DNA from 2 places in the Lentibacillus songyuanensis genome. Region 1 is predicted to be linked to the other one. Evidence: a T-box and tRNA genes for the amino acid it is inferred to sense, from the RefSeq annotation. Region 1 holds a T-box; the other holds one or more tRNA genes.
What was found. A T-box is a leader RNA that pairs with one kind of tRNA and senses whether it is charged. The one in region 1 lies ahead of glyQ (glycine--tRNA ligase subunit alpha), so its partner is inferred to be a tRNA-Gly.
Positions count from the first base shown of each region.

Region 2: it has a tRNA-Gly gene. The T-box ahead of glyQ (glycine--tRNA ligase subunit alpha) is inferred to sense a tRNA for this amino acid. The anticodon was not compared.

Region 1 is NZ_JBCLVH010000045.1:2,005-6,962, forward strand. Features, by position in the region: gene glyS (glycine--tRNA ligase subunit beta) at 1-1,853, opposite strand, end outside; gene glyQ (glycine--tRNA ligase subunit alpha) at 1,853-2,731, opposite strand; T-box leader at 2,805-2,977, opposite strand; gene recO (DNA repair protein RecO) at 3,028-3,771, opposite strand; gene WMZ97_RS21620 (YqzL family protein) at 3,834-3,980, opposite strand; gene era (GTPase Era) at 4,079-4,958, opposite strand, start outside.
Region 2 is NZ_JBCLVH010000009.1:73,159-78,116, forward strand. Features, by position in the region: gene WMZ97_RS10890 (ABC-ATPase domain-containing protein) at 181-1,890, opposite strand; tRNA gene WMZ97_RS10895 (tRNA-Gly) at 2,047-2,120, opposite strand; gene WMZ97_RS10900 (Crp/Fnr family transcriptional regulator) at 2,235-2,924, opposite strand; gene dat (D-amino-acid transaminase) at 3,203-4,060, shown strand; gene WMZ97_RS10910 (alpha/beta hydrolase) at 4,148-4,958, opposite strand, start outside.

The DNA.
Region 1 (4,958 bases):
AGCTTCTCGTATAAGGATGTCTCCGATGGTGTTTCGAAAAGCTTAGTATCCACCTGTTGTGCTTCAGCTTTTTTCGCGATATTCAAGACACGTGTAAAGGCTTCTTCTGTTGGTTTGAAAGTTTCCTGGCTGCGTTTTTCTGAGAGAATGCGTGCTTTGGAAATCATATAGGCCACCACTCCTAATTTATTTGCTAAGACGGCCTGAATGATATCTGGTTCGATACCCACTTCCTTTAATAAATAAGTTGCTCGTAATGCTACAAATTCGTTGAGTTCGCTCATTATTGTTTGTTCATCAGCTATATCGATGTCTGTTGTCTGATACAATTCCTTCGTGATATCCAGCAGTTTCCATACTGGTACGTTCCACTTTTCATGCTGCAGAATCTTTAAGATGCCAATCGCTTGACGTCTTAAACCATAGGGATCTTGTGAACCAGTGGGAGTGAGTCCAACCGAAATACAACCAACAATAGTATCCAGTTTATCAGCAATACTAACGATTGACCCTTCCATTGTCGTTGGCAGCTCATCTGTTGCATGACGAGGCAGGTAATGCTCCGCAATAGCCTGGGCCACAAGTTTATCTTCCCCAAAGAAAAGTGCATATTTTTCGCCCATTATCCCTTGGAGATCAGTAAATTCGTTCACCATATTGGTCATTAAATCAAACTTACTGATTTGTGCTGCCCGGACAGCTCGTTGTTTTTGCGTATTATCCACCCCGAGTATAATGGCAATTTGTTTCATAAGACTGACGACTCGTTCTACTTTTGCATGAATCGTGCCCAGCTTTTCCTGAAACACCACTTTTTTCAGTTTGTTCAAATAAAATTCTATCGGCTGTTTCCGATCTTCTTCATAGAAAAACCGTGCGTCTGCCAGGCGCGCCTTCAATACCTTTTCATTCCCTCTGGCAACGGTTTCGAGTCCCTTGGCATCTCCATTTCGAACCCCAACAAAATAGGGCAATAATTCATCCGTCTGTGATTTAACGGGAAAATAACGCTGGTGTTCCTTCATCGATGTAATAAGTACCTCTGCAGGCAGTTCCAGAAATGCTTGATCAAACTCACCAATAAAAACAGTAGGATATTCCACTAAGTTGCGCACTTCATTAAGTAAATCTTCTGCAATCGGAATTTGGATCCCCTGTTGACTTTCCAATTCTTTTATTCCATCTATAATCAATTTTTCCCGCTTAGCAGGTTCCGCGATCACGAAGTTTTCCGCCAGCCGGTCAATATATTCCCGCGTGTGATTCAGAGCAACCTCTTTCCCTAAGAAACGATGTCCTCGTGTTTGTCTCCCAGTTTCAACATGGGCAACAGTAAATGGGATTACTTGATCATCATATAATGCCACAAGCCAGCGTATCGGACGTACATAACGGAGTTTCTCCTTACCCCAATGCATATTTTGCGGAAATTTTATTGCTTCAATAATATCTTTAAATGACGGAAGCATCATGTCAGATGGATTTCCTTCAATATGTTTTTTCACAAAAATATACGTTGTGCCTTTGACATCCTTTGTATAGATATCGTCTGTTGTTTTACCTTGACCTTTGGTAAAACCTATCGCTGCTTTTGTCCAATTTCCATCCGTATCCTGTGCAATTTTAACCGCCGGGCCTTTCACTTCTTCCTCCAGAACCGCTTGTTCTTCGGCCATATCGTGAATCAATACCGCCAGTCTTCTTGGGCTGGAATACGACGAAATAGAGGAAAAAGAAATACGTAATTCCTCTAACCATTCTTGCGTCTTTTCCCGAAGCTGTTTTTCGGCATCGTCAATAAATCGTGCCGGCATTTCTTCTAATCCTATTTCAAACAACGCATCCTTTGCCATTATTTTTTCTCCTCCTTCAACATCGGAAATCCCAGTTCTTCACGTTTAGCAACGTATGCCTTAGCAATCCCTCTGGCTAAATTACGCACGCGGCCAATGTATCCTGTACGTTCGGTTACTGAAATAACGCCTTTCGCATCAAGCAGGTTAAATGTATGGGAACATTTCAGTACATAATCGTAAGCCGGAAAAATCAGACCCTTTTCCATCGTAGCTTTTGCTTCTTGTTCATACATAGAGAATAATTCAAATAGCATCTTGGTGTTTGATTCTTCAAATGTATAGGTAGAATGCTCATATTCCGGCTGCAAAAAGATATCCTTTACCGTAACTCCATCGGTCCATTCTAAATCAAAGACATTTTCTTTATCCTGAATATAAGATGCCAGTCGTTCCAGTCCATAGGTTAATTCGACTGCAACTGGATATGCTTCCAGCCCGCCGATTTGCTGAAAATAGGTGAATTGCGTGATTTCCATACCATCCAGCCATACTTCCCATCCTAATCCAGCAGCACCAAGTGTCGGGTTTTCCCAATTATCCTCGACAAAGCGAATATCATGTTGTAACGGATCGATCCCAAGCTTAATGAGAGAATCGAGATAAAGGTCTTGTACATTCGCAGGTGACGGCTTCATGATAACTTGAAATTGATGATGCTGGTATAATCGATTGGGATTTTGTCCATACCGGCCATCTGCAGGACGTCTGGACGGCTCAACATATGCAACATTCCATGGTTCGGGTCCCAAGCTTCTAAGCAGTGTCATTGGAGACATGGTGCCGGCACCCTTCTCTACATCATACGCTTGTGTTAAAATACAATTTTGGTCAGACCAATGCTTTTGCAATGTCAAAATCATTTGTTGAATATTCATTAATGTGTTACCTCCCTATTCACGAAAAACTACGAGACAAGAAAAATCCGCCCCTATGTCTAACTGACTTAGACATAGGGACGGATTTTGGTCCGCGGTTCCACCCTATTTGCTCCTATAATCAGAGCCACCTTATTAAAAACGCTCCGGAGTGCCTTCCCCATTGTCCCATTATCCAGCTTCCACCAACCTGGACTCGCTACGAATCGTAAAGCAACAGGTACTTTTCTCCATCCACACACTATTTACAAATATGTACAAATCATACTGTATTTTCGGCTATGTGTCAATGATGTTCACTTAAACTTGTCGAGTTGCTTTAAAAACCTCTTGGATTTTATGTAGTACCCGCCATAGTGTTCGTAATAGGCATCCAGAATTTGCCGCAGTTTATTAATCGTCTCTGCTTTCACCGAGATATTTCCAATTCGTTCCAGGCCGACATTGCTGAACAAATATAAAAGCCTTGCCAATGTATTTGTCACCCCAATGGCGTATGGGTCGATATGCTGACAATTCTTGCATAATAACCCACCCTCGATGATCGAAAACGAAAAAGGAGTGTCCGTGCTGCCACAATTTGTACATTGATTAACGGTTGGCGCAAATCCACCCTTGTTAAATAGCTTCATTTCATACATCATGATCGGAATATCTGCTGACTCGTGTGTAGTAATCCAATCCATCGTTAACAAAAGCTGGTTATAAATAAATGCATCTGATGTTTTTTCGTCAACCAATTTGTCCGTTAATTCAACGATATAGGCTGCATAAGCAGTTTTGACAATGTCTTCGCGAATGGTCCGAAGTGAATTCACTATTTCTCCTTGCTGGATGGTACTTAAACCAGTATGTATATATACGAAAAACTCACCATGAATGAATGGCTGCGTAACTGCAGCCATTCTACTCTTTGGCTTTTTGGCGCCCCTGGCAATTGCCGCGAATTTACCTATTTTTTTGCTGAATATCGTTACAATTTTATGTGTTTCACCATAATCCTGTGTTTTAATGACAATACCTTCCATTTTTTCTAGCACACGGTTCACCTTTCTTTTATAAAGCTAAAAAATGTGAAACAGGTCATTCGGCTGGTTGTGCGCTACATGTTGGTATCAAGATGTGTTAACTCTTTCTCATGCTGTCGTTTTTGCCCTTTTCCGGTAGGTTCTGTTTCCATCTCTTTCAATAACAAATAGGTTTCAATGTTTCCTGTCTGACTGAATACTTTCCATGTAAAGTCGATCATTAGAAACCACTGCCTTTCTTTAACATTTAAAAAAGTATCAACCTCACTATTAGAATGACCACCCATCATGAAAGAATGAGTTATAATTTTTACCATGTTTAATATTCATCTTCCCGAAAACCTAAATCCCGAAGCTGGCTTTGCCGATTACGCCAATTATCTTGAACCTTTATCCATAGCTCCAAATAGACTCTTGTCCCGAGTAATGCTTCTATATCAGCGCGTGCCCTTTTCCCAATTTCCTTCAACATTTTTCCTTGTTTCCCAATTAATATCCCCTTTTGTGACTTTCGCTCCGTTATCACTGTTGCCTGGATAAATATCGCATTTGATTCTCGCTTTTCGATATTTTCAATGACAACGGCAATCGAATGCGGGATCTCTTCTCTTGTAAGCTGCAAAACTTTCTCCCGGATCAGTTCGCCAATAATAAATCGCTCTGGATGATCGGTCACTTGGTCTGTGGGATAATACTGTGGCCCAGCCGGTAGATGCGTTTTTATAACACCCAATAGATGAGCAACATTATTCCCCTCCAGAGCCGATATAGGGATAATCTCCTCAAACTCATATTTACCTCGATATAAATCAATCAGCGGAAATAGGTCCTCTTTTGGGATTAAGTCCATTTTATTAATGATTAGAAAGACCGGTTTTTTTACTTGCTGCAGTCGGTCAAGGATGTATTGATCTCCCCTGCCATAGCCTTCTTTGGCATTAATCATAAACAGGACAGCATCCACTTCATTTAACGTATTCTCCGCTATTTGCACCATAAAATCACCAAGTCGATGTTTTGGTTTATGAATCCCCGGCGTATCAATAAAGACGATTTGTGCATCTTCCTCTGTTAGAACACCCTGAATCTTATTTCGGGTCGTCTGTGCTTTATCACTCATAATCGCAATCTTTTGTCCGATAACACGATTCATAAACGTTGATTTTCCTACATTCGGCCGGCCGATGATGGCGATAAAA
Region 2 (4,958 bases), on a different contig from region 1:
TTCAGGCTGGTCCTTGCACGTTTTAGGGCTACTCCCACACATTTCAGGGCTACTCCCACACGTTTCAGGGCTGTTCCCGCACGTCTTAGCCCATTTTCTCCCAAACGATTATTCAGTGGGGGACTTGCGGGATAAAAGGTGCGTTTTTAAGCGGTCTAAAACTGCCCCCTGCGCCGTATATCAGTCCATTTGGGTCACTTGCAATGTCCGGATCCGGTTTAATACGGCGGCAATTTCATATTTGCGTGGACGGGCAATGTCACCGGGGTGTTGCTTTGAAAAACTAGTAAACGAAGCCAGTCCATCATCATCCATTTTCCGTTCTATTTCTACAAGCACATCTGCTAATGTCCTAACCTTTTCCAAGCCATTGGTCCGATCCAGATAGGAAATGATCTCCGCAATCATCCGTGTTTGTGAGGCATCTGCTAGTTGTTCTGTTTGATCAAAAACAATTTCTGTTCGACCCATTAAGATTTTCGTTAATCCTTTTGCTTGTGTTTTCGCCCGCTTCCCTTTTTGCGTTTGCAAGCTACTCGGCTTCAAGCAACGTTTCGCGATCGTACCAAACATACTATCATTAACACCATTTCGTTCCATCGGGTACTGCTCCATGATTGCTTTTGCCTTTGCCGTCACATTTCGTGGAACATATTCATCCATCATGATTACCTCGTCGGCAACAGCAAAATAATCGCCGGAACCTCCCATTACCAGAATCGTTGAAACAGCGAGCTGATCACGCATTTGTTTTACCTTATCGATAAACGGGGTAATCGGTTCTTGTTCTTGTGTCACCAATTGCTGCATTCGGTGATCGCGGATCATGAAATTAGTTGCACTTGTATCCTCATCAATCAGCAATGTTGTCGCACCAACCTCTAAAGCCTCCATAACATTTGCTGCTTGTGACGTACTGCCACTTGCATTTTCTGTGGAAAAACACTCCGTCTCCTGTTTATGTGGCAAGTTAGAAATAAACGGTGAAATATTCACACCCTTAATTTGCCTGCCGTCTTCCGCACGAATTTTGACGGCATCTGGATCGGTCAAGACAAATTCACGCCCATCCCCTTTGGTATGCGGATAGACACCTCGTTCCACCGCCTCAAGCACCGTACTTTTGCCATGATAACCACCGCCAACAATCAATGTAATTCCTTTTTTGATCGCCATTCCTGTTAAGGCTTCAGACCGGTGGGGCACACGAATGGTTACTTGGTTTTCTTTCGGGCTTTGAAAGGGAACTGCTTGTTTCAACGGGCGATTGCTTATCCCGCTTTCTCTTGGTAAAATTGCTCCATTCGCAATAAACGCAATCCACCCCTGTTTGACCATCTCCTCACGAATAGCTTCTTGCTGATCTGCTAATTGAACCGCCTGTTCCATTTCCTGATCGGTTATCGTAAAAATCGATTTGTTGATGATCGCGGGAATAACCGTTTCAAATAACTTGATGGCTTCCCTGCCGTTGATCCGTCTTCCATTCGCGGGAAGTCCAACTGACAGACAGATAGTGGTACCATTCGGACCGATTTGTACCGCGCTCCGCTCCAAGACCTCCTGCCCAGGTGTATCAAATAACACAGCACCACTTTTGCCGGATCCTTTTACCTGAACATGACTGCCTGCTACTGCTTTACCGACAGATCGGGCTAGCGCATCCGCTGTCGCCACATTGCGGTAATCATCTTCCATCCATTCGCGCTTAATGCGACGTTGCTGTTGTGGCACCACGACACGAATTTTGGAAGGGGACGCAAATGGATCCCCCTGTACATAGTCAATCGATAACGTGAAGCGAGCAGAATAATAGGTTCCTTGTACACCTTTGTAAGCTTTATACCCTTTTCCATCTAGTTGTTTTAATTGTTGTAACAAATGTCTCATATTAAAATCCCTCATTAATTAATCATTTCTAACTTAAAGAATACTACTTAGAGAACTCTAAATTCAAGTGCAGACACGAGTCAAAAACTCCAAACAATGAAAAAAACGCAACACCTCGTCGCTCATCCGACGAAACACTGCGTTATGACATATGTATGGAGCGGGTGAAGGGAATCGAACCCTCATCATCAGCTTGGAAGGCTGAGGTTTTACCACTAAACTACACCCGCTTTTTGTAATGCATTTTTTATTATAGCAAGTCTATCATCGCAATTCAAGAGAAATTTGTCGTTTTTTTAACAAAAGTGTACGAATACCCTACAAGATTTACTATCTGACTTCACCTACAGCACACAATTTTCCACGCCACACGAATCACATGCAAGCAGTGTTTTCAAATAGTCGATATCCTTCACTAAAAAATATTTATTATCATTTGTGAGGATTCCTTTTTCCTTCCATTTGTTTACAATTCGACTGACCGTCTCTCTGGAAATTCCAATATACTTACTAATATCTTGAATCAAGATTGGCTTTGTGATACGGATTCCGTTCACCGTTACCACGCCATACATATTGACATACCGAAGAAACATGGATGCCACTGCGCCCTCCGATCCAAATGCCAGAAAATCACGAGTTTGTGCTTTACTAGCCTCCAATGACTCGGCAACCCATTTGATGAATTGCAAACACAGATGCCCATCCTCAGCCAAAATGGATTCAATAACATCTTTATGAATGGATAGGATTACACTATCTCTTGTTGCCTCAGCTGTATTTGAATACTTTTTCCCACTAAAAATACCAATCTCACCAAATCCATCATCTTCACCCCGGGTAAATATCGTAATTTCCCTATTATCACCAAGGTTCTTAAAAATGCGCATCTCCCCTTTTTCGATAAAAAATAAATGCTCCGCTGGGCTTCCCTCATTAAAAATAACCGCGCCCTTTTTTACATGTAACCGTTTCGTATTGGCAATCAGCTTGTCACAATCCCGCTGACCCAGCCGTAATAATAAAGGTTCCATTGTCATCACGTTCCTTTTAGAAGATGGATACGATTCATGTGTGCTTAGCCAATTACTTTTATGTAACACACACTGCTTCATTATCACTATTATATATGAGAAATATAATACACACCGTGATATTTATCACTAAATTAAACAAATTTCCATTAAACCGGTATCACTTTCAGATTCTTCATTCCAAATGATTTCCCGCGGTACGACAATTAGGAATTCTTTGTTTACAATGGTTGTATGAAGATATAGAATGATCTTATGGCTTATGGGAGGGAATAGAAATGACAAATTATCCTGTCGTATTATCACAAACAAAATTTGTACACCGCGACACATTGCATTATCCATTCGAGGAACGAGGGCTGCAATTTGGAGATGGTGTATATGAAGTGATTCGTGTGTATAACGGTACCTATTATCTGCTTGACGAACATGTCAATCGCTTATTTCGATCGGCAGCAGCAGTCAAAATTATCCTGCCCTTTACAAAGGTGGAACTAACCGATTTATTGCATACCTTATTACTTAAAAATGATGTCAAAACCGATACAAAAGTATATCTTCAAGCATCACGCGGCTCCGCACCACGTGTGCATACATTTCCAACCGGCGTAGACGCAAATGTATATGCTTATGTTTCAAAACAGCCAAGGAATCTGGACAATTTAAAAAATGGTGTCAAGGCGATTACACAACGCGATGTACGCTGGGAAAATTGTTATATTAAAAGCCTTAATCTGTTACCAAATGTCTTGGCAAAACAAGAAGCTCAGGAGCAAGGATGTTACGAGGCCATTTTGCACAAAGATGGCACGGTGACGGAATGCAGTTCATCAAATGTCTATCTGGTGAAAGATGGTACGATCATGACGCATCCGGCCACCAATCAAATTTTACATGGTTGTGTGCGAATTCGTGTCGAACAATTTGCGGAAAAACTTGGCATTCCGTTCAATGAGACAGCTTTTTCCGTCGATGATATTGCTAATGCGGATGAACTTTTTCTGTCGAGCAGCACCTCGGAAATTATGCCAATCATCACAGTTGATCATCAACCAATCGCTAATGGCAAACCTGGCAACATCACAAAACAACTGCAAATAGCATACAAACAAGACGCCAACATCAGCGAGTCATAGGTCGACTATCATAGGCGGGACAGGTAGCTCTTCTCCGGATTTAATCCACCATGGGAAACATGGAGACACTCTACCTGTTCCTGTGCCTCACTCTACGTACTTCCCTAAAAACTCCTGCAGTTTTGCTTCGTACTTATCTTGTGCAAGTACGAATGATTCAGCATGTCCAGCGCCGTCAACAATCATGAGCTCTGCATCACTTTTAGTGTTTTTATATAATTCCTCAGACATACGTGCAGGAGCAAATTTATCTGCGTTGCCATGGATATATAAAATCGGTACGGTCGCTTTTTTCACCTGATCAAGTGCAGACGCTTCCGTTAGCCAATACCCTGCTTCCATCTTTGTCACCAGACTAGTAGTCGGCAGCACCGGAAACGATGGGATATGATACATGCGTTTCATTTGATACGCAAACATATCTCTCACACTTGTATACGCACTATCTGAAACAATGGCTTTCACATTATCAGGAAGATTCTCTCCACTTGTCATTAACACGGTGGCTGCTCCCATGGAAACACCATGCAGCACAATTTGTGCATTGTCTCCTAACTTATCAATCATCAAATCAGCCCAATCTGCATAATCCAGACGATCATGCCAGCCAAATCCAATGTAGTCCCCTTCACTTTCCCCTTGACCGCGCGCATCAGGCATCAACACATTATATCCGAGTGCATCATGATAATAACGCGCATACAATCCCATATCTTTGCCACTGCCAAGGTACCCGTGTGCTAAGATTACCGTTTTCGTTGTTGGCTGCTTGGCTTTTAAATAATATGCTTTTAACGTCAGCCCATCATAGGAGGTCATTTTAAATTCCTCAAACGACTGATTATCCAGCCACGCATGCCAATCACCATCAATGAACTCATCCATGGCTGCAGCTGAT